One region of the Pseudomonas sp. GNP013 genome, then DNA from elsewhere that is predicted to be linked to it. Evidence: predicted binding sites of a transcription regulator. Region 1 holds the regulator's gene; each other region holds the start of a gene.
The links. Region 1 encodes FliA, which starts transcription of late flagellar genes. Its sites were predicted from a motif close to CTAAAGTTTNNNNNNNNNNNGCCGNTAA; they were not measured.

Region 1 (7,530 bases):
TTGTCCAGGCGCTCGGCGAATGCCTTGGTGAACGCAGCGGGCATGTGCTGGATGAGCACGATGGGCGCCGGGAAGTTGGCCGGCAGTTGGGTCAACACCCGTTGCAGGGCCACCGGGCCGCCGGTGGAGGTGCCGATGGCGACCAGCTTGTAGGCCTTGCGCTTGGGCGCCGGTGAATGCGCATGCGCGGCGGGCGCAGGGTTACGGGCCGGTGCGGCGGATGCAGGCCGGGCCGTCGGCGCAGGTGCCGGGCGGTTGAACGAGGAACCTGCTGGGGCAACTGGTGCGGCCGCCGGTGTCGGCGCAGGTGCGCTGGACAGGCTGCGACGGTTACTGCGCGCAATGCTGTGCACCTTTTCGCACAGCATCTGCTTGACCTTCTCGGGGTTGCGCGAGATGTCTTCGAAATTCTTCGGCAAAAAATCCACCGCGCCGGCGTCCAGCGCGTCAAGGGTCACTCGGGCGCCTTCGTGGGTCAGCGAGGAGAACATCAATACCGCGGTGGGGCAGCGTTGCATGATATGGCGCACGGCCGTGATGCCGTCCATCATCGGCATCTCGTAGTCCATGGTGATCACGTCCGGCTTCAACGCAATTGCCTGGTCAATCGCCTCTTTGCCGTTGGTGGCCGTGCCGACCACCTGGATGCTTGGATCGGCGGAAAGAATTTCCGAGACGCGGCGGCGGAAGAAACCCGAATCGTCCACCACCAGGACCTTGACTACCATAAACACTCCGTTAGGTGGGGCGGGCGTTACCGCCTGAGCCCCACCAAAATCAAATACGCCGTGCGGCGTAACGCTTGAGCATGCTCGGAACATCGAGAATCAGCGCGATCCGACCGTCACCGGTGATAGTCGCGCCCGACATGCCCGGGGTCCCCTGCAGCATTTTGCCCAATGGTTTGATCACCACCTCTTCCTGGCCCACCAACTGATCGACCACAAAGCCGATGCGCTGGGTGCCCACGGACAGGATCACCACGTGGCCTTCACGTTGTTCTTCATGCTTGGCCGACGCCACCAGCCAGCGCTTGAGGTAGAACAGCGGCAGGGCCTTGTCGCGCACGATCACCACTTCCTGGCCGTCGACCACGTTGGTGCGCGACAGGTCGAGGTGGAAGATCTCGTTGACGTTGACCAGCGGGAAGGCGAACGCCTGGTTGCCCAGCATCACCATCAGGGTCGGCATGATCGCCAGGGTCAGCGGCACCTTGATGACGATCTTGGAGCCCTGGCCCTTGGTCGAGTAGATGTTGATCGAGCCGTTGAGCTGGCTGATCTTGGTCTTTACCACGTCCATGCCGACGCCACGGCCCGACACGTCGGAAATCTCGGTCTTGGTCGAGAAGCCCGGAGCGAAGATCAGGTTGTAGCACTCGGTGTCGGTGAGGCGGTCGGCGGCGTCCTTGTCCATCACGCCACGCTTGACTGCGATATTGCGCAGGATTGCCGGGTCCATCCCTTTGCCGTCGTCGGTGATCGACAGCAGGATATGATCGCCCTCCTGCTCGGCCGCCAGAATCACCTTGCCGTTGCGCGACTTGCCTGCCGCTTCACGTTCTTCAGGGGTTTCCACGCCGTGGTCGACGGCGTTGCGCACCAAGTGGACCAACGGGTCGGCCAGGGCCTCGACGAGGTTCTTGTCGAGGTCGGTTTCTTCGCCCACCAGTTCCAGGTTGATTTCTTTCTTGAGCTGGCGTGCCAGGTCGCGAACCAGACGCGGGAAGCGGCCAAAGACTTTCTTGATCGGCTGCATGCGCGTTTTCATCACCGCGGTCTGCAGGTCGGCGGTGACCACGTCGAGGTTCGACACGGCCTTTTGCATGGCTTCGTCGCCACTGCTCAGGCCCAGGCGCACCAGGCGGTTACGCACCAGCACCAGTTCGCCCACCATGTTCATGATGTCGTCCAGGCGCGCGGTGTCTACCCGTACGGTGGTCTCGGCTTCGGTGGTGACCGGCTTTTCGGCCACGGCGGCAGCCGGGGCGCGTGCAGGTGCTGCGGCAGGTGCCGGTGCGGGCTTGGCGGCTGGAGCGGCTGCCGGTGCAGGTGCAGGTGCAGATTTGGCGGCCACAGGCGCAGCAGTCGCCGCTGCGGCCGGGGCCACTTCGGTGAACTTGCCCTTGCCGTGCAATTCGTCGAGCAACGCCTCGAATTCGTGATCGCTGATCAACCCGTCGCCGGCCGGTGCTGCGCTGGCTGCCGGAGCGGCTGGCGCGGCGGCAGGCGCCGTCGCGGCGACTTCCGGCAAGGCATCGACAGCAAAGGTGCCCTTGCCGTGCAATTGATCGAGCAAGGCTTCGAATTCGTCATCGGTGATATCGGTGCTGGCGCTCGCTGCGGCTGCGGGCGGCGCGGCGACCGGTGCCACGGCGTCGGCAGCGAACTGACCCTTGCCATGCAACTGGTCGAGCAGCGATTCGAACTCGGCGTCGGTGATGTCTTCGCTGGTTGGCGCGGCAGGTGCAGCAACCGCTGGCTGTGGCGTCTGCGGTGCTTCGGCCTCGGCCTTCACGGCGTTGAGCGAATCGAGCAACTGTTCGAACTCGCTGTCGGTGACATCCGCCTCGGGCTCAGGCTCGGCCACCGGCGCAGGTGCAGCTTGTACAGCCGGCGCCTCGGCAGCCGGCTCTGCCAGGCGCGCCAGGGCGGCCAGCAGTTCCGGAGTGGCGGCGGTGATCGGGGCACGTTCACGCACTTCGCTGAACATGCCGTTGACCGCATCCAGTGCTTCGAGAATCACGTCCATCAACTCCGAGTCGACCTGCCGTTCACCCTTGCGCAGGATGTCGAACACGTTCTCGGCGATGTGGCAGCACTCAACCAGCTCATGGAGCTGGAGGAAGCCGGCGCCCCCTTTTACAGTGTGAAAACCGCGAAAAATTGCATTGAGCAGGTTCGCATCATCCGGTCGGCTTTCCAGCTCGACCAGTTGTTCGGACAGTTGCTCTAAAATTTCGCCGGCCTCTACAAGGAAATCCTGAAGGATTTCTTCATCGGCGCCGAAGCTCATGTGGGTGCTCCTTAGAAGCCTAAACTGGATAACAGGTCATCGACATCATCCTGACCTGACACAACGTCTTCACGTTTATCGGCATGAATCTGCGGACCTTCACCCTTGGCGAGATGTTTTTGTGGATCTTTTTCCGAGAGGATCGCCGCGCGGTCATGTTCGATGCCGGCAAAACGATCGACCTGCCCGGCCATGAGCACCAGTTTGAGCAGGTTGCTTTCCACTTCGGTGACCAGTTGGGTCACGCGCTTGATCACTTGACCGGTGAGGTCCTGGTAATCCTGGGCCAGCAAAATATCGTTGAGGTTGCTCGCCACCGTGCGGTTTTCCTGTTCGCTGCGCGACAGAAAACCGTCGACCCGACGGGCCAGTTCACGAAACTCTTCAGCACCGACTTCGCGACGCATGAAGCGGCCCCAGTCGTGGCTAAGCGCTTGAGCCTCGGTGGCCATGCCATTGACCAGAGGCGTGGCGTTTTCCACCAGGTCCATGGTGCGGTTAGCCGCCGCTTCGGTCAGCTTGACCACATAGGACAGGCGTTCGGTGGCGTCGGTGATCTGCGAAATTTCTTCGGCCTGGGGCATGTGCGGGTCAATCTGGAAATTGACGATCGCACTGTGCAGCTCGCGCGTGAGCTTGCCCACTTCCTGGTACAGGCCGCGGTCACGGGTCTGGTTAAGCTCATGGATCAACTGCACCGCGTCGCCGAAATGACCTTTTTCAAGGCTGTCGACCAACTGGTGAGCATGTTTTTTCAGGGTCGACTCAAAATCGCCCAATGTTGTTTCTTTATGCTCCATAGCTCCCCCGCGATGGCATTAGCCGTGGATGCGTTCGAAGATTTTTTCGATCTTCTCTTTTAGCGCCAATGCAGTGAATGGCTTGACCACGTAACCGTTTACCCCGGCCTGGGCGGCTTCGATAATCTGTTCACGCTTGGCTTCGGCGGTCACCATCAGTACAGGCAGGCTGCGCAGCTTTTCGTCGGCGCGCACATGGCGCAACAAGTCGATGCCAGTCATGCCCGGCATGTTCCAGTCGGTTACCAGAAAGTCGATGCTGCCGCTGTTGAGGATCGGAATCGCCGTAATGCCGTCGTCCGCCTCGACCGTGTTGGTGAACCCAAGGTCACGCAACAGGTTTTTTATGATCCGCCGCATCGTTGAGAAGTCATCAACGATGAGGATTTTCATGTTCTTGTCCAATTCGACCTCCAAGCAGTCTTAAACGCGCCCAGCACCTGGACGCGCCATTTCAATCAACAGGCGTTACACAAAAAGGACTGCCGGTCCACCACGGGTCGACCCCGCGAAGGTCGTGACCCTCGCGGTATCGTCTGCAGTGTCCCCACACTGCCTGTCAGCGCGCGCGCCACTCTCCCAAACGCCCCCGCAAACGGGCTGCGCACTGGCTATGCAACTGGCTGACACGCGATTCGCTGACCCCCAGGACCTCACCGATTTCCTTGAGGTTCAGCTCTTCGTCGTAGTACAGCGCCAGGACCAGGCGCTCACGCTCCGGCAAGTTGGCAATGGCTTCCGCCAGTGCGCCCTGGAAACGTTCATCTTCCAGGTCGCGTGACGGTTCCATATGCGCACTCGCGCCGTCCTCGTGCAGCCCTTCGTGTTCGCCGTCCTGCAACAGGTCGTCGAAACTGAACAGGCGGCTGCCCAAGGTATCGTTCAAAATCCCGTAATAATCATCGAGACTCAATTGGAGTTCGGCCGCAACTTCGTGATCTTTAGCGTCGCGACCGGTTTTTGCTTCAATTGAGCGAATTGCGTCACTGACCATCCGCGTATTGCGGTGCACCGAACGCGGCGCCCAATCCCCTTTACGCACTTCATCGAGCATCGCGCCACGTATGCGAATACCCGCATACGTCTCGAAACTGGCGCCCTTGCTCGCGTCGTACTTGGTCGACACTTCGAGCAGGCCGATCATGCCGGCCTGGATCAGGTCTTCGACCTGCACACTGGCCGGAAGGCGTGCCAGCAGGTGATAGGCAATGCGCTTGACCAGCGGCGCATAGCGCTCGATCAATTCGCCCTGGCTGTCGCGTGCCGATTTTTTATAGAGGTTGTAGCCGCTGGATGTCATAGCACAGGACCCGCGCTTGTCTGATGCACCAATCGCTCGACGAAGAACTCCAGATGCCCACGCGGGTTGGCGGGCAGCGGCCAGGTATCGACCTTCTGGGCAATCGCCTTGAATGCCAGCGCACACTTGGAACGCGGGAATGCTTCGTAGACCGCACGCTGTTTTTGCACAGCCTTGCGCACGCATTCGTCGTAGGGAACTGCGCCAACGTATTGCAGGGCGACATCGAGAAAACGATCCGTGACCTTGGTCAGCTTGGCGAACAGGTTGCGCCCTTCCTGCGGGCTCTGGGCCATGTTGGCCAGCACGCGGAAGCGGTTCATGCCGTAGTCACGGTTAAGCAGTTTGATCAGGGCGTAGGCGTCGGTGATCGAAGTGGGCTCGTCGCACACCACCAGCAGCACTTCCTGCGCGGCGCGCACAAAGCTGACCACGGACTCGCCGATGCCGGCGGCGGTGTCGATCACCAATACGTCGAGGTTGTCGCCGATATCGCTGAACGCCTGGATCAGGCCGGCATGCTGCGCCGGGCTCAGGTGCACCATGCTCTGGGTGCCGGAGGCAGCCGGCACGATGCGGATCCCGCCGGGCCCCTGCAGCAGCACATCGCGCAGCTCACAGCGCCCTTCGATCACATCGGCAAGGGTATGTTTGGGGGTCAGCCCCAGCAGAACGTCCACGTTCGCCAGGCCCAGGTCAGCGTCCAGCAGCATGACGCGACGGCCAAGCTCTGCCAGGGCCAGGGACAAATTCACTGACACGTTAGTTTTCCCGACGCCACCTTTGCCGCCGGTCACCGCGATCACCTGTACGGGATGCATGCTGCCCATTTTATTTCTTTACCTTGTCTTGCTTAGACGCAGGCTACATGGCTTGGCCGCTTGAATCGCTTGCAGACCATCGATGTAGGTACATTTCACGGTGTTCATCCTGCCTCAACCGACCCGTTTTGCCGGGTTGTGGTAAAGGTCGGCGAACATATCAGCCATCGCTTCCTCGCTAGGCTCGTCTTGCATTTGCACACTCACGGCACGGCTGACCAACTGATGACGACGCGGCAGATGCAGATCATCCGGGATTCGCGGGCCGTCGGTCAGGTAGGCGACCGGTAATTCATGACTGATTGCCAGGCTCAGCACTTCGCCCAGGCTCGCGGTTTCGTCGAGCTTGGTGAGGATGCAGCCGGCCAGACCGCAGCGCTTGTAACTGTGATACGCAGCGGTAAGAACCTGTTTCTGGCTGGTGGTTGCAAGCACCAGGTAATTTTTCGACTTGATCCCACGGCCGGCCAGGCTTTCCAGCTGCATGCGCAACGCCGGGTCGCTGGCTTGCAGGCCGGCGGTGTCGATCAGCACCACGCGCTTGCGCAGCAGCGGGTCGAGGGCGTTGGCCAGGGACTGGCCCGGGTCGACGTGGGTCACCGGCACATTGAGAATGCGGCCGAGGGTCTTGAGCTGTTCCTGGGCGCCGATACGGTAGCTGTCCATGCTCACCAGCGCGATGTTGTTGGCGCCGTACTTGAGCACGTAACGGGCGGCCAGCTTGGCCAGGGTGGTGGTTTTGCCCATGCCGGCAGGGCCAACCATGGCGATCACACCGCCCTCTTCGAGGGGTTCGATTTCCGGGGTGGCGATCATCCGCGCCAGGTGCGCCAGCAACATGCGCCAGGCCTGACGGGGCTCCTCGATGTTGCCGGTCAGCGCCAGCAGGTCGCGCGACAGCGGACCGGACAGGCCGATGCGTTGCAGGCGACGCCACAGGTTGGCCTGTTGCGGCTTGCTGCCTTGCAACTGGTTCCAGGCCAGCGAGCCCAGTTGTACTTCGAGCAGTTCGCGCAGGCCGTTGAGTTCAAAGCGCATCGAATCGAAGACGCGCTGGTCGACGGCAGCAGCCGGGGCCGGTGCGGCAGGACGCGGCGGCTCAACGAAAGTCGGCTCCACCAGCGGCTCGGCAGCGGTCAGCGGCAGGCCGGCGAACAGCTGGCGATTGGTGGTGGTGTCGCTGTCGCCGCGCATGCTCAGCTCGGCCTGGGCCGACACAATGCGCGAGGCGGTTTTGCGCAGCTCGTCTTCGAGTTCCATGTTCGGCACGCGTGGCGCCAGGGCCTGGGGGGTGTAATCCAGGGCAGCCGTCAGCTCCACACCGCCGGCGATGCGGCGGTTGCCGATAATGGCAGCATCGGCGCCCAGCTCATCACGCACCAGTTTCATGGCCTGACGCATATCGGCGGCGAAAAAACGCTTCACTTGCATAACCCACTACCTCAGCCGTTGGGCCCTACTGTCGCGACGATAGTCACTTGCTTATTGTCAGGAATTTCCTGGTAAGCCAACACGTGCAAATTCGGTACTGCCAGGCGTCCAAACCGCGACAACATCGCTCGGACCGGGCCTGCCACCAGCAGAATCACCGGTT
Region 2 (7,530 bases), 1.7 Mb from region 1:
CTTGCCGGCGGCGGCCTGGATCAGCGTCACCTTGAACCCTTCGGTGACTTCCTCACCTATCGTCAGGGTGACGTCGGTGTTGCTGATGACCAGAATCGATTTGCCTGAATCGGCCATGGTCAGGGGGCGACTGCCGGTGATCGAGGTGTTGGTGTGCACGTGGCCACCGGCGTGGTAGGTCACCATCCTGGGGTCGGCAAAGACGCGGGCGAAAGCGCCCACGTAATTGACGCTGGCGCGCATGTCATCAAATTGCTCGACCACATAAGTGCCGATGCTGCCGGTGGTGTCGGCATCGGAGTCAAACACCCATTTGCGACCGACCATCAGCCCGATCTGGGTGTTGGTGCGTACGCCCGTGCGCAGTTCTTCGAGGTACAGCGTGCCGATCTGGCCGCCGCCCTTGCCCTGCACGTAGGTAAGCCGCGCAATGGAGTGGCTGTCGCCCGTCGGGCTGCCCTGGGAGGTGTCGACCCGATAGTCGACACAGTCTGCCGAGAGGATGGTGGTGGTGGTGTTGGTATTGGGGGCCCAGGTGAACTCCAGCACCCTGCCGGCCTTGGCCTGTTCCAGTGAGACAGTGGTCTGCGAAGTGGTGCTGGAGCCTGACTGCTTCAGATCGTCGGTCATGATACTTGTCCTTAAGTGAGGTGTTTTTTTACTGTTCATTTATACAGTAGTTGCGATGTGGACGGTGCGCGAGGTGAGGCGACGAAATGCACGGGCGAGCCTCATTTGCCCGCAGCTTCGCCATCCTGATGGAACTTCAACTGTGCAACAGTCCTCCACCAAGGATGCCTTCATCACCTGCCGCCAGAGCCGCCCATGACCCAATCCCCCAGTAGCGCCAAACCGTCCCTGCGCCGGGCCATTAGCGGCCCGATGCTGTTTCTGTTCATCCTCGGTGACGTGCTCGGCGCCGGCGTCTATGCGCTGGCCGGCACCATTGCCGGCGAGGTGGGCGGGGCGATCTGGGTGCCGCTGCTGGTGGCACTGTTCTTCGCCATGCTCACTGCCGGCTCCTACGCGGAGCTGGTGACCAAATACCCGCACGCGGGCGCCGCGTCGGTGTTCGCCGAAAAGGCCTTCAAGTCGCCACTGATTTCCTTTCTGGTCGGCTTCAGCATGCTCGCCGCAGCGGTGACCAGCGCCGCCGGGCTTTCGCTGGCGTTTGCCGGCGACTACCTGGCAGCGTTCATCGATATCTCGCCCCCTCTGGCTGCGCCGATCTTTCTGCTGGTGATTGCGCTGCTGAATGCGCGCGGGATCAAGGAGTCGCTGGGCGCCAACATGCTCATGACGGCGATTGAACTGTCCGGGCTGTTACTGGTGGTGGTCGCGGCGGCCTGGTGTTTCCAGATGGGCGACGCCAACCTGGGCCGCGCGTTCGAATTCAAGCCCGGCATCAACCCGATGCTCGCCGTGCTCGGCGCGGCGTTGCTGGCGTTCTACTCGTTTGTCGGCTTCGAGACATCGGCCAACCTCGCCGAAGAAATCCGTGACGTGCGCAAGGTGTACCCGCGTGCGCTGTTCGGCGCGCTGGTGACGGCGGGCGTTGTTTACATGGCGGTAGGTGTCGCCGCGTCCACCGTGCTGCCAATGGACAGGCTGATGGCGACCTCGGCGCCGTTACTGGAAGTGGTGCGCGCCTCAGGCTTGAACATCCCGCCCAGGCTGTTTGCGTTCATTGCCCTGGTGGCGGTGGCCAACGGCGCGCTGCTGACCATGATCATGGCCAGCCGCCTGACCTACGGCATGGCCCGCCTGGGCCTGCTGCCCGAGCCGTTGTCGCGGGTGCTGCCCAAGCGGCGTACGCCCTGGGTGGCAATCATCGCCAGCAGCCTGGTGGCCATTGCATTGACGTTGACCGGCACCCTGGCGGCCTTGGCGCAGACGGTGGTGCTGTTGCTGCTCTTTGTGTTTCTGAGCACCAACCTGGCGGTGCTGGTACTGCGCCGTGACACCCTCGACGTCGACCATTTTCGCGTGCCCACCTGGGTGCCGGTGCTGGCGATTGTGTCGTGCCTGCTCCTGCTCAGCCAGCAGAGCCTCGACACCTGGTTGCGGGGCGGCGCACTGCTGCTGTTGGGCATGCTGTTGTACGGCTGCAACCGGCTGGCGACCCGGCCTAAAGCTTGAACTGGCGGGTCAGCTGATTGAGGTCGGTCGCCAGCTTGGTCAGCTCGGCTGTGGCAATCGCCGTCTGGTTCGAGCCTTCGGAGGCCTCGCTGGACAAGTCGCGGATGCTCACCAGGTTGCGATCCACTTCGCGCGCGACCTGGGCCTGTTCCTCGGCGGCGGTGGCAATCATCAGGTTGCGCTCGTTGATCTGACTCAGGGAGTCGGTGATGTCGCCCAGCACTTTGCCGGCGCCGTTGGCCATGTCCAGGGTCTTGCTGGCTTGAGCGCTGGTCTGGTTCATCGACGACACCGCATTGCCCGTGCCCGTCTGGATCGAGCTGACCATCTGCTCGATTTCCTGGGTGGATTTCTGCGTGCGATGGGCCAGGGCTCTTACTTCATCGGCCACCACCGCGAAGCCACGACCGGCTTCACCGGCGCGCGCGGCTTCAATGGCGGCGTTCAACGCCAGCAAGTTGGTTTGCTCGGCAATCGCCCGGATCACGTCCAGCACCTTGCTGATGTCATTGGCCATGGTCGCCAGCACTTGCACTTCACCGGAGGTGGACTGCACGTTGGCGACCATCATGTTGATGGCCGCGACCGTGTCGTTCACCTGATTGCGCCCGGCGATGGCGGCCGAGCTGGATTGCGCGGTCAGATCGGAGGTGGTGGCCGCATTGCCTGCGACTTCCTCCACGGCGGCGGTCATTTCGGTCACGGCGGTGGCCGCCATTTCAATTTCGTGGTTCTGCCGCTGGATGGTGCGCGACGCGCCCTCGGTCACGGCGTGCATTTCTTCGGCGGTGGCCGCCAGTTGCGTGGAGGAGTCGCCGATCAGCGCCAGTGCATCACGCAGATTGGACTGCATGGTGGCGATGGCTTTTGACAGTTGCGCCGCTTCGTCGGAGCCGTCCACCTCGATGCGCTGGCTCAAGTCATTGGCGGCAATGCGCTGGGCCATCAGCAGGGATTGATTGATCGGCACTGTAAGGCTGCGGGTGTAAAGCCAGGCCAACAGTAAAGAGGCGGTTATCGACAGGAGCAGGAACACGCCGACGATCATCAGTGTTTGCGCATAAACGTCATCGGCCTCCTGTCCGGCTTTTTTTGCTTTGTCCTGGTTAACGCTGATAAGCGCTTTTAATGCAGTTTCGACATTATCCGCCGCTACTTTCATTGGCCCGTTTGATATGGCGACTGCGCCTTCCAATTGCTGTGCGCTAACTAACGCAAGGTAATTGTCCTGAGTCTTGAAATAGTCGGCTTGTACTTCGCGTAAACGTGCAAACGCTTCCTGGCCTTGCGGCGTGACGATGAGGTTTTTCAAGGACTGCGCATATTGATCGATCAACTGCCGCGATTGCTGGATATCGCTGACCGCCTTGGTCCGGCGCTCCTGGGGCTCGATCGGGTTGCGCACCCGGGCGTTGTTGCCTCGGATGGTGACAAACTCCCGGTCCAGTTGGCCCAACAGTTGTACGCTGGGCAACACGTTGGTTTCGACATACTTCTCTGCTGTTCTAAGCAGCCCGGCTTGCCTGAGTGCCAGCAACCCCATCGCAATAATGATCAGGCAGAAAAAACCGAAACAAACAGCCGATCGCGGTGCGAGATTTAGTTTTCGCAAAAACATGGTAACTCCTCAGGTGTGGGCGCTTTCACCCGTGGAATTAATATCGACACTCTTGTTCGCAACTTTAAGTTTGTTCGAAATATAGTGTTGATTTTTTTGGCTCTGTATTGAGTCAATAACAATTAGATGTCTAATTGTTTCAGGGTTCGCGAGGCATCAGTCCTGCACCCACTGCACACTGTCGAACACAAAGCCCGGGCTCAGAAAACCCTGGCCCGTTTTACCCGAAGCCACGCCAATCTCCAGTGAATTTACCCCTGCATGCAAGGCCGTGGCCGGCACATTGACGTCGAACACCGTGTTGTTGCCTCGATACGTCCCACGGGTGATGCCACGGCTGTCCGGCTGGTTGGAGGCCTGCGGCAGCGGCGCTGTCCACTGCTGATTCACGCTCACCGTCGGCCTTCCGCCAGCCTGGGCCAGCGAGATGAACAGGCGCAGGCGGTAAGCGCGCAGCTCATTGGCAGCCAGGACGAATTGGATGCGCGTAGGGCTGTTGACGTCGCGCCATTGCGCGGCGGGGAAGGCGTCGGGCTTGCTGGTGCCAACGCTGTAGGTGACGGGCGCCCAAGGGGTCATGCGCGCATCACTGGGATGGGCGCAGGGCAGCAGACGCGCATTGAGAAACCCGGCCGGCGTGCCATCGGGTGTGCCGATCTGCCATTTCACCTGACCCGCTGGCGGGTGTGCCTGCAAGCTCGCCTGGCTGGTAGCGCCTGCGCTGATATCCACCCAGCTCTGCGCCACCTCACGTTCACCCTGATACAGCGTCATGCGGTAATGCCCCGGCCGCATCGCCGTCAACTGGAACCGCCCGTTGCCGTCGGCCCGCGCCCAGTATTGGGCGTTGGCATTGCTCAAGCCCACCACTGCCGGCAGGCCATGGGCCACGCCGCCAACCTGGCCGGCGAGGGCACCGCGTTCTGCGCTGCCGACAAAGCCGGCAAGTCCCAGGCGGTCGTCGACGAACCCAAGGTCGGTCAACGCTGCGCCTGGCGCGTCACCGTCGGTGAACAGCAACCCATAGACGCCGTGCAGGCCGCCGCGATAGGGCTCGGTCTGGGTGTGGTTGGAGAACATATAGTTGTACAGCTCGTGGGTGACCGGGGTTTTCTGCGTGGCGATGTCCTTGAAGAACGGGCCGCCCGCGCTCAGCTCGCGGTTGCCCATCAGCATGTACACCGCCACCCCCGGGCCTTTGACGCCGTGCAGGGGGTCATCGATCATCGGTTGCGCCGAATAGAACTTGGAACTGGTGCGCCCGTCGGCCAGCAAAAACACGTCCTTGCCTTCGATGGCCGTGCCGACATTGGAGTCGGTGCCACGCTGGGCCTTGGGCAGCTTGCTGACATCCAGCCGCGCCACAAAGCGCAGCTCGCCCACCGGCAGCAGGGTCGGCGCGTAGGTCGCCATGTAGATCGCCGCGCGGCCTTTGTTGGCGAGGTAGTAGTGGATCAGCTCACCTGACCGCGCGCTGATCACAATCACATCGCCCACGGTGCGCGCCTCCACCTGTGCGCTGCCAAGGCCCGAAGCAATCTGCGAAGCCTTGGGTTCGGTGGTCTGCAGTTCGTTGCCGCGATAGCGCATCGAGACCAGGTCGCCATTGTGCGTGTCCACACTGAAGACCAGGTTGGCGCCGGTGTCGACCACGATGTGCGAGTCACTGCGGGTAAAGCCGAAACCGGCGGCGTGGGCCTGGGCCGCCAGGGTGCACAGCATGATCAGCATGAGACGTCGCATCAGTTTTTCTCCAGGTCCATATGGCCCGCACCGGCATCGCGGGGCACCTGCAGGCGCACCCTGTCGGGCGGCTGCGGTGCGACGAGGTACTGGCGGTATTGGCTGAACGCCTCCAGTGCCGCCGCGTCCTGCGGGCGATAATCGTCGCCACTCTGATGCTGCTGGTTCGGCACACAGGGCCTGCCGATGGCTGCCCGGCACGCGTTATCGGCGGCCGGGGCGAAGAGGGCGAAGGCGGTGCCGGGCTGGCGGGTATCGTTGAACAGCGGGTGGGACACGTCGTCGAAGACATTGCCTTCCACCAGCAGATGGGCGCTGGCGGTGCGCGACATGATCGCGCCCTGGTAAGTCAGGTGGGCGAACACATTGTTGACCAGTTGCGCACGCACCTCGGCATCGCCCATTCCGCCGGCGTGAGGCGCACGTCCCGAGGTGTCGTGCACGTAGTTGCCCACCAGCGTCAGGGTGTCGTGGTGACCGAGAAACAGCCAGACCCAGTAGTGGTGACTGTCACAGGTCGCCGAATAGGGCGTGCGGCCGTCGAATTCATTGTTGGAAATCGTCACATGGGTGGCGCTGCCCCAGCCGCTCACGATCATCTGCCGGCCGATCCGCGCGAAGGTGTTGTGGTCGATCCACACGCCGTCGGCGGCGTCCAGCGTCAGCGCATCGCCGCCCCAGACCACGCGGGGGTTAATGTCCGAGAGCGTGAGGTTACGCACGATGACATTGCGCGCGCCGCCGCCGATCAACAAGCCGATGCCCTGAATCCCGGCATGTGGGCCCACGCCCAGCAACGTCTTGTTCGAACCGACCTTCAAGCGCTGCAGGCCAGCCTTGTCATAGCTCACCGTGGCCGGCGGTTTGGACTGGCAAAAATGGTTGGCGCCGTCGATGGCCCACTGGCCACCGCCCTTGGGGCAGGCGTTGGCCATGCAACCGGCCTCGGTCACCCGGGCGCTGCCGTCGGTTACTACGGAGCCGCGAAAATCGAACGTATGGTCCAGAGCGATCACGCGCTGCGTGGTGTCGATGCAGTTGCCGCGCGCATCGAAGCGGTCGCACAGAGCGTTTTTCAACTCTGCCAGGGTGGCGGGGTGCACGGCGGCAGCCTGGCCGCCGCCGCTGACCCCTCGGGCAAAGCCTTCAGGCGCCGCAGCGGCGTGGCACAGCGGCGCCGCCAGCAAACACAGGCAGAGCACAAAAGAATTTCGACGCATCATCGGCATGTTCCTGAGTGGCCTACCGCAGGCCGGCCATCATCCAAATACCCGGACGGCTTTATCAAATGGTTTGAAGCTGATTGCGATGTTCTTCAGCTGCCGTTCAGTTGCGGGCAAACCGGCGCTGTGGCTAAAGAGCTTGTTGTGGCGAGCGGGCTTGCCCCGCGTTGGGGTGCGAAGCGCCCCCAATCGAGCAAAACGCGGTGTACCTGATACGGCTCAGCGTCTGGCTTTGGGGCTGCTGCGCAGCCCAACGCAGGGCAAGCCTGCTCGCCACAGGGAATCTGCGCTTAACTGAACGGCATTAGGGCAAGCCCGCTCGCCACGATCGGCATGTTCCTGAGTGGCCTACCGCAGGCCGGCCATCATCCAAATACCCGGACGGATTTATCAAATGGTTTGAAGCTGATTGCGATGTGCTTCAGCTGCCGTTCAGTTGCGGGCAAACCGGCGCTGTGGCTAAAGAGCTTATTGTGGCGAGCGGGCTTGCCCCGCGTTGGGGTGCGTAGCGCCCCCCATCGAGCAAAACGCGGTGTACCTGATACGGCTCAGCGTCTGGCTTTGGGGCTGCTGCGCAGCCCAGCGCAGGACAAGCCTGCTCGCCACGATCGGCATGTTCCTGAGTGGCCTACCGCAGGCCGGCCATCATCCAAATACCCGGACGGATTTATCAAATGGTTTGAAGCTGATTGCGATGTTCTTCAGCTGCTGTGCAGTTGCGGGCAAACCGGCGCTGTGGCTAAAGAGCTTGTTGTGGCGAGCGGGCTTGCCCCGCGTTGGGGTGCGTAGCGCCCCCCATCGAGCAAA
Region 3 (7,530 bases), 1.8 Mb from region 1:
AGGTTGGTCGCGTTCATGTCCGGTCCGTGTGAAAAAAGCGGGGTGCATCCTGCTGCTTAGTCCGCAGCGAATCCTGCGAGTGCCATCTTTGTTGCACTGAGCGTAGCCGCCGTACATCGGTCGATGGCGGCGTTCGCCTCAGAGGGTCATCGCGGCGATCCAGCCGAAGGCCAGCAACGGGATGTTGTAGTGCAGAAAGGTCGGCACCACGGTGTCCCAGATATGGTGATGCTGGCCGTCGATGTTCAGGCCGGAGGTCGGGCCGAGGGTGGAGTCGGAGGCAGGCGAACCGGCGTCGCCCAGCGCGCCGGCCGTGCCGACGATGCACACGATGGCCAGCGGACTGAAGCCCAGTTGCACGCACAGCGGCACGAAGATCGCTGCGAGAATCGGCACCGTGGAAAACGACGAGCCAATGCCCATGGTCACCAGCAGGCCCACCAGCAGCATCAACAACGCCCCCACCCCACGGCTGTGGCCGATGAAGGCCGCCGAGGTTTCCACCAGCGAACGCACGTCACCGGTGGCCTTGAGCACTTCGGCAAAGCCCGACGAGGCGATCATGATGAAGCCGATCATCGCCATCATTTTCATGCCTTCGGTGAACAGATCATCGGTTTCGCGCCAGCGCACGATGCCCGATACCGAGAAGATCAGGAACCCGGCCAAGGCGCCGATGATCATCGAATCCAGCCATAACTGAATGATGAACGCCGAGGCAATCGCCAGGCCGGCCACCAGCAGGGTCAGCGGGTTGTACTGCACGGCCACCTGCTCGACACGCTCGATTTTCTCGAGGTCATACACGCGCTTTTTGCGGTAGCTGACAAACACGGCCACCAGCAGGCCGACCACCATGCCCAGTGCCGGCAGGCCCATGGCGTGGGTGACGTTGACCTGGCTTACGTCCACCCCGCTCTTGGCCACGTTGGCCAGCAGGATCTGGTTGAGAAAGATATTGCCGAAGCCCACTGGCAAGAACATGTACGGCGTGATCAGGCCGAAAGTCATCACGCAGGCGATCAGGCGGCGGTCCAGTTGCAGCTTGGTCAGCACATACAGCAACGGAGGCACCAGCAACGGGATGAACGCGATATGGATCGGCAGGATGTTCTGCGAGGCAATCGCCACCACCCACAGCAGTCCGATCAACAGCCATTTGACGTGGCTGCCACCGGTGGCTTCCTGGCGATCGACCAGCATCAGCGCTTTGTCCGCCAGCGCATGGGCCAAGCCGGATTTGGCAATCGCCACCGCGAAAGCACCGAGCAATGCGTAGGACAGGGCCACGGTCGCACCGCCGCCCAAGCCGCCGTTGAACGCCTGAAGCGTGGCCTCGATGCCCAGGCCACCGGTCAAGCCTCCCACCAGCGCGCCAATAATGATGGCGATGACCACATGCACGCGGGACAGGCTGAGCACCAGCATGGTGCCGACCGCGGCGATGACTGCGTTAATCATGGTTACCTCAAGCAGAAACATAAAAAGACAGGCATGCCCGCGCGCGCAGCCAATGAATAGGGCGACCGGCGAACAGGCGTCAAGGAGGTCTTGTTAGAGGGCGCGCACTTTGCAGCAGGCAGGGCCGCATGTCAAAAAACGGCGCCGTTTTCAGGTTCGATGGATCAGTTGAATAAAGAATCCTTCGCCGCAGCCGACACAGTAGTTCTCTGTGCCTTCAGGTTAAGGATGCTTTTTGATGTCCCTTAGACAACTGTCCATTCAATGGAAAATCACCCTGCTCGCCGGTTTGTGCCTGCTGGGCATCGTCACCCTGCTCGTGGGCCTGTCGCTGTATCGCATGGAACACAGTTCGGCACAGGTCAAGGCGGCCAGCATGCAAATGCTCGATGAGGCGGCGCAGGCTCGCATCGAGGCACAGGGTGAGGGACAGGCACTGAACATTCGCCGGCAGTTCATGGACGCCTACCAGTACGGCCACGGTTTTTCCCGTCAGGTACTGTTCCTGCGCGAACAGGCCGAAAAACGTTTTCTCGACGCCTTCGACACGCGCGAAGACCTGACCCGGCAGGTCAAGGCCGCATTGCAGGCCAACCCCGATCTGCTCGGCCTGTCCCTGGTGTTCGAAAGCAATGCACTGGACGGCAAGGATGAGCTGTTCGCCAATCAGGCCGAACTGGGCAGCAATGAAAAGGGACGTTTCGCGCTGTACTGGTCGCAACCGACACCGGGCAAGATCACCTCCATGGCGCTGCCGGAAAGCGACATGGCGGATGTTTCCGTCGGTCCCAGTGGCGAGAAGGCCAACGCCTGGTTCACGTGCCCGCGCACCACCCTCAAACCTTGCGTGATCGAACCGTATTTTTATGTGATCGACGGGCAAAACGTGCTGATGACCAGCATCGTGTTTCCGCTGATGGTCGATGGCAAGGTCGTCGCTTCACTGTCGGTGGACATCAACCTCAACAGCCTGCAGGCAGTGAGCCAGCAGGCCAGCCAGAAACTGTATGACGGCCAGACCCAGGTCAGTATCCTCAGCCCCACCGGTGTGCTCGCCGGCTACAGCCCGGATGCGAGCAAGCTCAGCCAACGCCTGGACCAGGTCGACCGCACCAGCGGCGCGCAACTGATCAGCGCACTCGCCGGAAGCACCCAGGTACGCAGCCTGCGCGCCGATCATCAATTGAAAGTGCTCGCGCCGTTCACCCCCATTCCAGACGGCAAACCCTGGGGGGTGTTGCTGGATGTGCCGGAAAAAGTCCTGATGGGCCCGGCCGAAGCGCTGAAGGCGCAACTGGATGCCGACAACGCCCGCGGCACCTGGCTGGAGTCAAGCCTGGGCCTGCTGGCCGCCGTGCTCGGCCTGATCCTGGTGTGGCTGATGGCCCGCAGCGTGACACGGCCGATCCTCGGTGTGGCGCGCATGCTGGAAGATATCGCCAGCGGCGAAGGCGACCTGACCCGCCGCCTGGCCTACGCCAAACAGGATGAGCTGGGGCAACTGGCCGGCTGGTTCAACCGTTTCCTCGACAAGCTGCAACCGATTATTGCCGAGGTCAAACGCTCGGTGCAGGACGCCCGCGGCACCGCTGACCAATCCGCCGCGATTGCCACTCAGACCAGCGCCGGCATGGAACAGCAGTATCGCCAGGTCGATCAGGTGGCCACCGCCTCCCATGAGATGAGCGCCACCGCGCAGGACGTGGCCCGCAGTGCCGCTCAGGCCGCTCAGGCCGCACGCGATGCCGACCAGGCGACCCGCGAAGGCCTGACGGTGATCGACCGCACCACGCGCAATATCGGTGAACTTGCCGCTGATATGAGCACCGCCATGGCTCAGGTCGAAGGCCTGGCCGTCAACAGCGAGAAAATCGGCTCGGTGCTGGAAGTGATTCGCGCCATTGCCGAGCAGACCAACCTGCTGGCGCTGAACGCTGCCATTGAGGCCGCCCGCGCCGGTGAGGCCGGTCGCGGCTTTGCGGTGGTGGCCGACGAAGTGCGCAACCTGGCGCGACGCACTCAGGAGTCGGTGGAAGAAACCCGGCGGGTGATCGAGCAGTTGCAAGGCGGCACTGAAACCGTGGTGGGCGCCATGGGCAACAGCTATCGCCAGGCCCAGGGCAGCGTCGAACAGGTCGGCCAGGCGGTGACCGCACTGCGTCAGATTGGCGAGGCGGTCACGGTGATCAGCGACATGAACCTGCAGATCGCCAGCGCCGCAGAAGAACAAAGCGCGGTGGCCGAGGAGATCAACAGCAACGTGGCGACGATCCGGGATGTCACCGAATCCTTGTCGGAGCAGGCCAATGAGTCGGCGCGGGTGAGCCAGGCATTGAACAGCCTGGCCAATCAGCAACAGGGGTTGATGGATCAGTTCAGGGTGTAAGCCTCAGGAGGCAACGGCACCAGCAGCCTCCGTGGCGAGCGGGCTTGCCCTAATGCCGTTCAGTTAAGCGCAGATTCCCTGTGGCGAGCAGGCTTGTCCTGCGTTGGGCTGCGCAGCAGCCCCAAAGCCAGGCGCTGAGCCGTATCAGGTACACCGCGTTTTGCTCGATGGGGGGCGCTACGCACCCCAACGCGGGGCAAGCCCGCTCGCCACAACAAGCCCGCTCACCACTGGGATGTGGCTGCCTGAAATAGCGCGTACGCAGTCATTACTTCAGCTTGAGCGCTTCCCCCGCACCTTGGTTTTTGGCAACTCAGGAATGGCGTTTGGGTAATTCGATCAGTACCTTCAGGCCACCCAATTCGGATTCCTGCAACTGCAACACCCCTCCCCACACCTCGGCGATGTCACGCACGATGCCCAGGCCCAGGCCGTGGCCGTCGATCTGTTCGTCCAGGCGGGTACCACGGCTCAGCACTTGCTGCCGCTGGGCCTCGGGAATACCCGGGCCGTCATCTTCCACGGCCAGCAGGTAACTCTTTTCGGTTTCGCTGATCGTCAGCCGTACGTCGGCATCCGCCCATTTGCAGGCGTTGTCCAGCAGGTTGCCGAGCAGCTCCAGCAAATCTTCGCGGTCCCACGGCAGTTGCAGTCCGGGAGCAACCTGGTAGCTCAGGCCCAGGTGTTCGCCGTGGATCATGTTCAAGGTGGCGAGCAGGCCCGGCAGCTCCTGTTCACAGTTAAACAATGCACCCGGCAGGGTTTCGCCGGCCAGGCGCGCGCGGTTGAGCTCACGGTTAAGGCGTTGTTGCACCTGCTCAAGCTGATCACGCAGCAGTTTGCTTAACTGCGGGTGCTCCCTGAGCGCCTCGCTCGACGCCGCACTCAGCATCACGGCCAACGGCGTTTTCAGCGCGTGGCCAAGGTTGCCCAAAGCATTGCGTGAACGCTTGAGGCTGTCTTCGGTGTGGGCCAGCAGGTGGTTGATCTGCGCCACCAACGGCTCCAGCTCCAGCGGCACCTGGGTGTCCAGTTGCGAGCGCTGGCCTTGTTGCAGTTGGGCGATCTGGTTACGCGCGGTTTCCAGCGGGCGCAAGGCTCGGCGCACAGTGACCCGTTGCAGCACCAGCACCAACAACAAGGCCGCCAGCCCCATCACCAGACCGATCTGACGCATCAGCCGAAAGCTTTCGCGCACCGGCGTGTAGTCCTGGGCCACGCTGATGGAAATCGACTGGCCAAAGCGTTTGTAATCCGAACGCAATACCAGCAGTTGCTGGCCTTCCGGCCCCAACTGCAGGTTACCCTTCAGACCGGTCTCGGGCAGCCTGGGCAGTTCCTGGTCCCACAGTGAACGGGAACGCCAGTGGGTGTCGGCAAAATCGATACGGAAATAATGCCCCGAAAAGGGCCGCTGATAGGCCGGCGACAGGCGTTGCTCATCCAGCTGCACGCCGCCCGGCCCGCGCACCAGCGCCACCAGCAGGTTCTCGCTGTCGTTACGCAGACCGGCTTCCAGGTAGCGCTGCAATCCGGCCTCGAACAACCATAGGCTGGTTTGCGCCAGCACCACGCCGACGATCACCATCACGCTGATCAACCCCAGGCTCAGGCGCCGCTGGATCGACCTCATGCAGGGCTGGCGCCAAACCGGTAACCCTGGCCGCGCCGGGTTTCGATCACACTGCGACCCAACTTGCGACGCAGGTGATTGACGTGCACTTCCAGCACATTGGAGTCGCGCTCCGTCTCACCGTCATACAGGTGCTCGGCCAGATGGCTTTTCGACAGGATCTGTTCGGGGTGCAGCATGAAATAGCGCAGCAGGCGAAATTCCGCGGCAGTCAGCTGGATTTCCTCACCGTCGCGCAGCACGCACTGGCGGCCTTCATCCAGATGCAGACCGGCCGCTTGCAAGGTCGGCTGGTTCGCGTGCCCATGGGAGCGACGTAACAGCGCCTGGATGCGCAGGTGCAGTTCTTCAGGGTGAAAGGGCTTGCTCAGGTAATCGTCGGCGCCGGCCTTGAGCCCTTCGATGCGTTCGGCCCAGGAGTCGCGGGCGGTCAGAATCAGCACCGGCGTGGCCAATGCCGCTGCGCGCCACTGCGCCAGTACGTCGAGCCCGGGCAGGCCCGGCAGGCCAAGGTCGAGGATGATCAGGTCATAGGGTTCGCTGCGGCCCTGATACACGGCGTCGCGCCCATCGGCCAGCCAGTCGACCGCGTAACCCTGACGCTGCAGGCCAGCCAGCAGTTCATCGGCCAGCGGTACGTTGTCTTCCACCAGTAGCAGGCGCATCAGTCTTCCTTATCTTTGATCAGCACACCGGTGGTGGCGTCGAGTTTGATTTCGCGCACCACGCCGTCAGTCGTCACCAGTTCGACTTCATAAGCATACTCGCCGTGCTTTTTCTCAAGCTCCGCTTCCAGCAGTCTGGACCCGGGATGCCGCGCCATCGCCTGCTGCAGCAGTTGCTCCAGCGGCAGGATCACTCCCTGCTGGCGCAGCGCCAGCGCTTCGTCCTGGTTGAGGTCGCGGGCGGCCAGGCTTGAGCAGAAGGCCAGGAGCACCAGCACTGCCAGACTCGCGACGCGTCGATATACCGTCATTACGTATCCTGATGATTCTTGAGAACGTGCCCGGAGAGCGCGTCCAGTTCAACGTCCCATTCGACGCCATGGGCATCCTCGATCTCGACCTCATAGATGTACCGGCCATAGTGCTCGTCCAGGTCGGTGTCCAACAGGGTCGAACCCGGATGCAAAGCCAGCGCCGTGGCTTCAAGCTGATCGAAGGCGACAATGGTAACAGCGCCGGGCACATTCGGTGGTTTGTCGGGGTTCACTGCCCACGCCTGCACCGCAAACGCAGCGATGATACCGGCGGCGACCAGCGCTGTGGGGCGCTTCATGATGAGTCTCCGTTTCAGGATGTATTTCCTACATCTGCGACGGTACGCGCTGCAACTTAACTCAAACTGAATTGCCACCATGGCAATTTTCCATAAGAAAAATCTCAACGTCACTCTGTTTATTCCGGATACTCGCGTTATGGTTGGCGTTTTTCGCGAGCGAACTCGCTCCTTCAGTTTGAGACCTGTATGGCCGCTATTCATGTCAAGTTTTCCGCCCTGACGCTCAAGGCGGGTAAACGCGCATTCACCCGTATCCGTGAGCAAGGCCTTGGGCCTGCCGAGGTCGGCATCCTGCCGGGCGCAGCTGGCGGCCCCAAGGCTTTGGGGATCCAGGGTCTGGACCTGGCGCTGTTTGGCGACTGGCTGCGCCGTACACCGCGTGAGCGCGCACTGATCGGCGCGTCCATCGGTTCCTGGCGGTTTGCCAGCGCGTGCCTGCCCGACCCGGTGCAAGGCCTGCTTGATCTCGGACGGCTGTATAACGAACAACGGTTTGCCAAAGGCGTGACCATTTCCGAGGTCACCCGCAGTTGCCAGCGCATGCTCGACGATCTACTGGCCGGCCGCGATGCACAGGTGCTGGACAATCCCGACTATCGGCTGAACATCATGGTGGTCAAAAGCCACGGCCTGCTCGCCGATGACCACCGCGGACGGCTGGGTCTGGGCCTGTCGTCGGTGATTGCCGACAACCTGCGCGCTCGCGCACGGCTGTCGCGGCATTTCGAGCGGCTGATCATCCACGACCCGCGCCAGGCGCCGCCGGTGC
Region 4 (7,530 bases), 330 kb from region 1:
AAAAGCTGGGGTTGCCCAGTGATGGCTGGGCTTGATATGCCCCTCCTAAGGGGAAGGTTGGCCGTTCGAACCGGCCCTGGGACACCAGATTCAAAGCCCCGCGCAGCTCATTTGGCTGGCGGGGCTTTTTTGTGCGCGCTCGGCGCGGATCCAGTCGAACCTTGGCACTGATCCGGGTTCACAGCAGGGGCATCCTGTATTTCTCTTAAAGGTGTACCTTCCATGCGCTCGCGCGGCGTCTGAGCTGTAGTTAATCATGTTGAACACATTAATCTCCGCAAACAGCGCGTATCGCCTGTCCGGATTCGGCGATGCGGGACTATCATTCCGCTAGCCCTGACCCTACTGCAAGGAGCCGCTCGGAACGCCGATGCGCCAAATCTGGAAATCTTTTCGAGCCCTTTATTTCGCCTCTTTGATGATGCTGATCGGCTCAGGCCTGCTCAGTACTTACCTGGCACTGCGCCTCGCGGCCGACCATGTCGACAGCCTGTGGGTGGGCGCCTTGATGGCGGCCAACTATTTCGGCCTGGTGCTGGGTGGCAAGATCGGGCACCGCCTGATTGCGCGCGTCGGGCATATTCGTGCCTACGCCACCTGTGCCGGCATCGTCGGTGCGGCTGTGCTGGGCCATGGCCTGATCAACTGGTTGCCGGCCTGGATCGTGCTGCGGGTCATTGTGGGCCTGGGCATGATGTGCCAATACATGGTCATCGAGAGTTGGCTCAATGAACAGGCCGAGGCCAAACAGCGTGGCTTGGTGTTCAGTGGTTATATGATCGCGTCCTACCTGGGGCTGGTACTGGGTCAGTTGATTCTAGTGATGCATCCCGCGCTCGGTCTGGAACTGCTGATGCTGGTGGCTTTGTGCTTTGCCCTGTGCCTGGTGCCGGTGGCCATGACGCGCCGCATTCACCCGGCACCCCTGCACCCGGCACCGATGGAGCCGCGCTTCTTTATAAAGCGCGTGCCACAGTCACTGAGCACAGTGCTGGGGGCCGGGTTGATCGTCGGTTCGTTCTACGGCTTGGCGCCGCTATATGCATCTCAGCAGGGGCTGACCACCGAACAGGTCGGCCTGTTCATGGGCTCGTGCATTTTCGCCGGGTTGTTGGTGCAGTGGCCGTTGGGCTGGTTGTCGGATCGCTATGACCGCGCGCTGCTGATCCGCTGTTTCGCCTTGTGCCTGGCGGTGGCGGCATTGCCGCTGGCGATCATGACCAGGGTGCCTCTGGAAGTGTTGTTCGTTGCTGGCTTTTTCTGTTCGCTGGTGCAGTTCTGCCTGTATCCGCTGGCCGTGGCGTTTTCCAATGATCATGTCGAGGGTGATCGTCGTGTGTCGCTGACGGCCATGCTACTGGTGACCTACGGCGTCGGTGCCAGCATCGGGCCGCTGTTGGCCGGTGTGGTCATGAAGATGTTTGGCAGCCACATGCTGTATGCGTTTTTCAGCCTGTGTGCCCTGGTCCTCGTATGGCGTATCCGGCCGAAGGCGGTGACCAACCTGCATCAGGTGGACGATGCGCCGCTGCACCACGTAGCGATGCCCGACAGCATGTCCAGCTCGCCACTGGTGGCTGCGCTGGATCCGCGCGTGGACGAGGCGGTGGTGCAGGAACAGATGCAGACGCCGGTTGCAGATACTGAGCCTGAGCCCGAGTCGCCGTCACCGGTTGACGAGCCAGGCGCTGAGGAACCCGCGGAACCAGTGGACCCGGACGAACACCCTCATGACCTGAGCAGGGCGCGCCCCTGAAAACAAAAACGGGCAGATCCCATCAGGATCTGCCCGTTTTTTGTCGTGATTCGCTTGTCAGAAATCGTCGTCCTTGTCGAACCGACGTGCTTCACGTTGCAGCTGGTACACAAACCGTTCGACCTGACGCTGCACCAGCCCGCTCATGTTATGAAAGCGCACGCCGGCGAAGGTGGTATTGATACGATCTTCGAAATGCAGGTGACGCAACTCGACGGAGGTAGTCATGCTGCCAAAGGGCAGGGCGGCGATAAACCGGTCGTACACCTGGCCCAGTTGCAAACGCTCGGAGATGTCGCCTTCAAAGCGCAGTTTGCAGCCGGTAGCGGAGATATCCAGCAGTTTTCCGTTGACCGGAAATTTGAGCCTTTCGCCACCCAGCTCGATGTTCACCAGTTGCGCCAGCTTCAGCGCGGCGCGGAAGGCGTTGCGGCGCTGATGATAAACCACCTCGTCCGGCATGCTGCCAGTATAGATACGGTGGCCGTCTTTCTCGCTGATTGTGAGGGTGCCCTTGCTTTCCCAAGCGACACGCACGCCATCGTGGAAGCCCTCGATGCGAAAGGGTTCGCCGCTTTCAAGGTGGCGCTCGCCGTCACGCGGGATCATTTCGTCCATGACCAGAATTTTGCCGTCGCGGTCCACGTCCACCAGGTAGCTCTGGAAGCGCTGGCTGCGTTCGTGGAAGGTGATGATCAGCGGGTCATGACTTTCTTGCAGCATCCGCAACGTGCTGGCGATTTCCAGAGGCGTGGTGAGCACCTTGGGTGGCTGCGGGGCATCTTCCGCATTAAGGGCGTTGAACACGGTTCTTCCATCTCCAGACAATATACGACTACTCGCAAGAACCGGCATTTTGCCAGTATGTGGCGCGCCTTGGATAGGCCGCGCTGCAAACCAGCGTCAGGCTTGGCTACGGGTACTGGGTTTGACCAGGCGGGAGGTGGAACCCTGAGCGTTGTACAGCGCAGGTGGCTCACCGCCATGAAGTATGCGCAACTGGTTGGCGGTCGTAGCTTGCTGCAGCTGGATCGACTGGCCGTTGAGGAGGTTGGCTTCCTGGCACTGGGTGAGCAATTGATTGAGCACTTTGCTCTGCTCCAGCAGTTGATCACCGACCGAGGAATGGCTGGCCAACTGGGCGAGACCGTCGTGGTCGGCCGGCAGGCCGAGGCTGGTGAGAATCTGGCTGCGCTTCTTGCCGTGCTGTTCGAGCAGGACAATCAACGATTGTTTGCGCGCCAGGATTTCTTCGAGCAAGGGCATGTCCCGACCGTAGAGGGCCAGGGATTCTTCTTTGAGCAGCTCGAGCAATTGTTGCGTCGGCGCCAGATCATCGATGATCAGTTCAAGCAAGGTTTCGTCGTGGTGCATGGCAGGCCTTGGGGTTTAAGCGTCCAAAAGCCCGGCGCAGGCCAGTGCCTAGCGCTCGGCTTCGAAATTAAGCAGCTTGCTGGCTACGCGGTTGCTGTCGACTTTATAGCTGCCATCGGCGATCGCCTGTTTCAATTCGGCCACGCGGGCCTTGTTGACAACCGGTTGGTCGCGCAGCGAGTCAGTGACCTTCTGCAACTGCTGAGCCTCATTGCTCAAGTGTACGGATTCCCCGCTCTGGCTGGCGCTGGCCTGTTCCGTCTTCGCGGCAGGCGCTGGCTGGGCCTTGGCTTCTGCGCTTTCCTTGGTGCCGCTGGTGCGCGTAGTACCTGGCAACGCCGGGGAGTTATTTAAACGGCTGAAATCGATGACCATGATAAAAAACCTCTGGGTATTTGGACGCTTGCCATGTTTTCGGCCATACCCAAACAAACTTTAGGCTCGATTGACAATAAAACTGCGCGCGCAGGCGTCTGGCCCACAGTGTAGGAAAACCCGGCGTCCTGTACCAGTGTTCTATAAAGCCACCTCCACTTGCCCGGGCGCCGTTACGCGCGCCTTGATCACACGGTTGGAGTTGAGGTTCTTCACCCGAATCTGTTCACTCATACCGCCGTTGGACAGCGCTTCCCCCGGCATTCTTACGTTCAGCCCGCCGCTGCTGGCGGAGATCACTACCTGATCGCCCTTGCGGATGACCTCGGCCTGCTCCAGATGCACCAGGGTTATCACCTGGTCGGTGACCACCGGTCGGGTAAGTTTCTGCCCGATGGCCTGGTCGACCGAGGTCAGATAGCCCTGGCTGATCTGACTGATGTCGCGTTCACGCATCACCACATCCTCGAAACCAATAATGCCGGTGCGTTTCAGCGGCCGCGCCACGACTACCACTTCGCGGAACAATTTGACCTGCGCCGGCACAAACACGGTCCAGGGCGACGCGCCTTCGCAACGTACTTTTACCGTTACACGCCCGATTGGCTGGGCCGGACTTTCCAGGCTGGCTGTCAATTCCTTGTCGCACATCGGCATACGCAGACGCGGGTCGAGCTGCTTGACTTCGATCTCATAACGGCCGGGCGTCTGTGTGCTCGCCAGATAATCTTCTACAGTGAACTCAAGAAAGCCCTGAGTGACGCCGATAAGGAGATCAGGCAGGGTGACGTTGTCGGCGCGAGCCGCTGCGCCTGAGCCCAAGGCAAGCAATGCCAGCGTGACGCAAAGCAATCTGCGGTACGTTGGAAGGCGTCGGGAAACTGTCGTTTTAAGGTCCATGACCAATAAATAGCAAAGCTCGTGCCGTTTAGAGTGGAGTGCGCGTCGCACCCCCAAAGGTTTTAGCGTAGGAGTCTGGGCATGGCAGGTGTAATGGATTCAGTAAACCAGCGCACACAGCTGGTAGGGCAGAATCGCCTCGAGTTGCTGCTGTTTCGTCTGGACGGCAAGCAGCTGTATGGCATCAACGTGTTTAAAGTGCGAGAAGTGCTGCAGTGCCCCAAGCTGACGATCATGCCCAAGTCCAGCCCGGTGGTGTGTGGCGTGGCCAACATCCGGGGCGCGACCATTCCGATTCTTGACCTGGCATTGGCCACCAGCGCCGCCGGGTTGCAGGACCGCCAGAACCCGTTCGTGATCATCACCGAGTACAACACCAAGACCCAGGGTTTCCTGGTGCGCTCGGTGGAGCGCATCGTCAACATGAACTGGGAGGAGATCCATCCGCCGCCCAAGGGCACCGGTCGCGATCACTACCTCACGGCAGTGACGCGGGTCGATAACCAGTTGGTGGAAATCATCGACGTGGAGAAGATCCTCGCCGAAGTGGCACCGACCTCGGAAACCATCTCGGTGGGCGTGGTGGATGCCGACACGGCGCACAAGGCGATTTCGTTGCGCGTGCTGACCGTGGATGACTCTTCCGTGGCGCGCAAGCAGGTGACCCGTTGCCTGCAGACTGTCGGCGTGGAAGTGGTGGCCCTCAATGATGGTCGCCAGGCCCTGGACTACCTGCGCAAGCTGGTGGACGAGGGCAAGAAGCCGGAAGAAGAGTTTCTGATGATGATTTCCGACATCGAGATGCCGGAAATGGACGGCTATACCCTGACGGCCGAGATACGCAACGATCCACGCATGCAAAAACTGCATATCATCCTGCATACTTCGTTGTCGGGTGTTTTCAATCAGGCCATGGTCAAGAAAGTCGGTGCCGATGACTTCCTCGCCAAATTCCGCCCTGATGACCTCGCATCCCGGGTAGTCGACCGGATCAAGGCAGCAGATCACGGCTAGGGGATTTCCCCTGGCGGTCACACGATTTAAGAGGCGGTATCTTTGTCTACGGGTAATTTGGATTTCGAACAGTTCCGGGTCTTCCTGGAAAAGGCCTGTGGCATATTGCTCGGTGAAAACAAGCAATATCTGGTATCCAGCCGCCTCAACAAGTTGATGGAGCTGCAGGGTATCAAGTCGCTGGGCGAGTTGGTGCAGCGCATCCAGGGCCAACCGCGCAGCGGGCTCAAGGAAATGGTGGTCGATGCCATGACCACCAACGAAACCCTGTGGTTTCGCGACACCTACCCGTTCGAGGTACTCAAGAACAAAGTACTGCCGGAAGCCATCAAGGCCAGCCCGGGTCAGCGTCTGCGTATCTGGTCGGCCGCCTGCTCGTCGGGGCAGGAGCCCTACTCGATCTCGATGGCCATCGATGAGTTCGAAAGAACCAATATCGGCCAGTTGAAAGCCGGTGCGCAGATCGTCGCCACCGACCTGTCCGGCACCATGCTCAACAACTGCAAGACCGGTGAGTACGACAGTCTGGCCCTGGGCCGGGGCCTGTCGCCGGAGCGGCTGCAGCGTTTCTTCGACCCCAAGGGCGCGGGACGCTGGGCGGTCAAGGCGCCGATCAAGAGCCGAGTGGAGTTTCGCTCGTTCAACCTGCTCGACAGCTACGCCAGCCTGGGCAAGTTCGACATGGTGTTTTGCCGCAACGTGCTGATCTACTTCTCGGCCGAGGTAAAGAAAGACATTCTGTTGCGCATCCACGGCACCCTCAAGCGCGGCGGCTATCTGTTCCTCGGTGCTTCGGAGGCACTCAACGGTCTGCCGGATCATTACCAGATGGTGCAATGCAGTCCCGGGATTATTTACCAGGCCAAGTGATGTTCACTTGAAAAAACGGGAGGCTCTGCAAAGGCCTCCCGTTTTTTATGCGCGCAGCAAACGAGACCCTTCAGCCAACCGTACTCAGGGCCTGAGCGTCATGCGGATATTGCTCAGGGACAGGCGATGAGCCCCCCTGGGCACCGTCTGGTTGAAAATGCCCAGCCGCACGCTGGTCGTCGCGGTGGCGGTGAATGACCCGGTTCCGGTCTGTGGTTGGGCCTGGGTAATGTTTTTTACGTCAGCGCCAATCCGGCTGCCGTTCATCGTCATGCACAAGGCCGAGCCATCGCTGACAGCAGAGCCGCCAATGACCTCGAAGCTGAAATCGTAAGTGCGCCCCGCAGTCACCGGTACTGCACGCGTGATGATGTGAGCGCTGACCGGCTGGCTGATGAGCAGGTCCACCACCACGCTGCTGTTAATAACGTGCAGTAATCCGCCCACGTAGGGCCCCTGGGGTACCCAGCCTTGAAGCGTGTTATCGCTGAAATCCCATACGGTGGCAGGAGGCGGCACGATGATGGGCAGGGGATTGATAAATACTCGCGCGGTTGGCGCAGCGGAGAGCAGCCTTGCGCGGTTGATGGACAGCAGCAGATGCACGAGGGTGCCTGCGCTGACTTCTACAAAACTTTTAGGGATCAGAAATTCGAGTTTGGGCGCGCTTTGGGCAATCTGAAAGCTCTGGTTGAACTCGCCACCACGCACAGTACTGCTCAGGGTCAGAAAGACCCTGTCGTCCTTTTCAACCGGGAAATCGGCAGTCAGTCCAGCGGAGTGACCGGTAATAAGTTGGGTGTTCAGCTCCGCAGGGGTGGGTGCTGAGTTTTGTTCGTTGAATCTTGGCAGCGGGATAATCAACATTTCAAACCTCTGCGGCACACATTAAGGGGGTCGCCGAATAAGGCCTCCAGGCGACAGATACCGCAACTGTCAGAAATGACAGTCAAGACCAACGGTGGTGTCTTCTTGCCCACTCAGTGAGGGTATTGACGGGTGGCCGTCCCTGCGTAAAAGCGGCAAGCACCGTTGCCGCTTTACTGGCGCCACGCGGAAGCCGGTTGCCGCTTTTCTGGCATTGCTACCAGACCTGTTCCCGCAAACCCTTGAATTACGGGCCTTGCGCACATTGGCATGCGCCTTGCTATGACCTTGTTACGAACAGCAGGTCAGCCTAAAGGTTTCCGCCATGAGCATCAGCTTCGATAAAGCGCTCGGTATTCACGAACAAGCCCTGG

Region 2: the regulator FliA is predicted to act here: its motif matches at 3,798-3,825, upstream of ACXX81_RS12710 (methyl-accepting chemotaxis protein).
Region 3: the regulator FliA is predicted to act here: its motif matches at 1,634-1,661, upstream of ACXX81_RS13425 (methyl-accepting chemotaxis protein).
Region 4: the regulator FliA is predicted to act here: its motif matches at 3,542-3,569, upstream of flgM (flagellar biosynthesis anti-sigma factor FlgM).

The regions. Positions count from the first base shown of each region.
Region 1 covers NZ_JBTGUT010000001.1:1,272,422-1,279,951, reverse strand. The annotation lists gene ACXX81_RS05835 (protein-glutamate methylesterase/protein-glutamine glutaminase) at 1-728, opposite strand, end outside; gene ACXX81_RS05830 (chemotaxis protein CheA) at 778-3,015, opposite strand; gene ACXX81_RS05825 (protein phosphatase CheZ) at 3,027-3,815, opposite strand; gene ACXX81_RS05820 (chemotaxis response regulator CheY) at 3,834-4,208, opposite strand; gene fliA (RNA polymerase sigma factor FliA) at 4,375-5,115, opposite strand; gene fleN (flagellar synthesis regulator FleN) at 5,112-5,945, opposite strand; gene flhF (flagellar biosynthesis GTPase FlhF) at 6,051-7,367, opposite strand; gene flhA (flagellar biosynthesis protein FlhA) at 7,379-7,530, opposite strand, start outside.
Region 2 covers NZ_JBTGUT010000001.1:2,954,333-2,961,862, reverse strand. The annotation lists gene ACXX81_RS12720 (hypothetical protein) at 1-630, opposite strand, end outside; gene ACXX81_RS12715 (APC family permease) at 826-2,139, shown strand; gene ACXX81_RS12710 (methyl-accepting chemotaxis protein) at 2,129-3,757, opposite strand; gene ACXX81_RS12705 (rhamnogalacturonan lyase B N-terminal domain-containing protein) at 3,914-5,500, opposite strand; gene ACXX81_RS12700 (pectate lyase family protein) at 5,500-6,723, opposite strand.
Region 3 covers NZ_JBTGUT010000001.1:3,117,661-3,125,190, forward strand. The annotation lists gene ACXX81_RS13415 (AI-2E family transporter) at 1-17, opposite strand, end outside; gene ACXX81_RS13420 (Na+/H+ antiporter family protein) at 139-1,458, opposite strand; gene ACXX81_RS13425 (methyl-accepting chemotaxis protein) at 1,700-3,847, shown strand; gene ACXX81_RS13430 (sensor histidine kinase) at 4,161-5,480, opposite strand; gene ACXX81_RS13435 (response regulator transcription factor) at 5,477-6,145, opposite strand; gene ACXX81_RS13440 (PepSY domain-containing protein) at 6,145-6,456, opposite strand; gene ACXX81_RS13445 (PepSY domain-containing protein) at 6,456-6,758, opposite strand; gene ACXX81_RS13450 (patatin-like phospholipase family protein) at 6,948-7,530, shown strand, end outside.
Region 4 covers NZ_JBTGUT010000001.1:937,463-944,992, forward strand. The annotation lists gene ACXX81_RS04330 (MFS transporter) at 371-1,756, shown strand; gene ACXX81_RS04335 (flagellar brake protein) at 1,814-2,563, opposite strand; gene ACXX81_RS04340 (flagella synthesis protein FlgN) at 2,660-3,130, opposite strand; gene flgM (flagellar biosynthesis anti-sigma factor FlgM) at 3,179-3,505, opposite strand; gene flgA (flagellar basal body P-ring formation chaperone FlgA) at 3,647-4,405, opposite strand; gene ACXX81_RS04355 (chemotaxis protein CheV) at 4,487-5,419, shown strand; gene cheR (protein-glutamate O-methyltransferase CheR) at 5,462-6,289, shown strand; gene ACXX81_RS04365 (hypothetical protein) at 6,374-7,156, opposite strand; gene flgB (flagellar basal body rod protein FlgB) at 7,482-7,530, shown strand, end outside.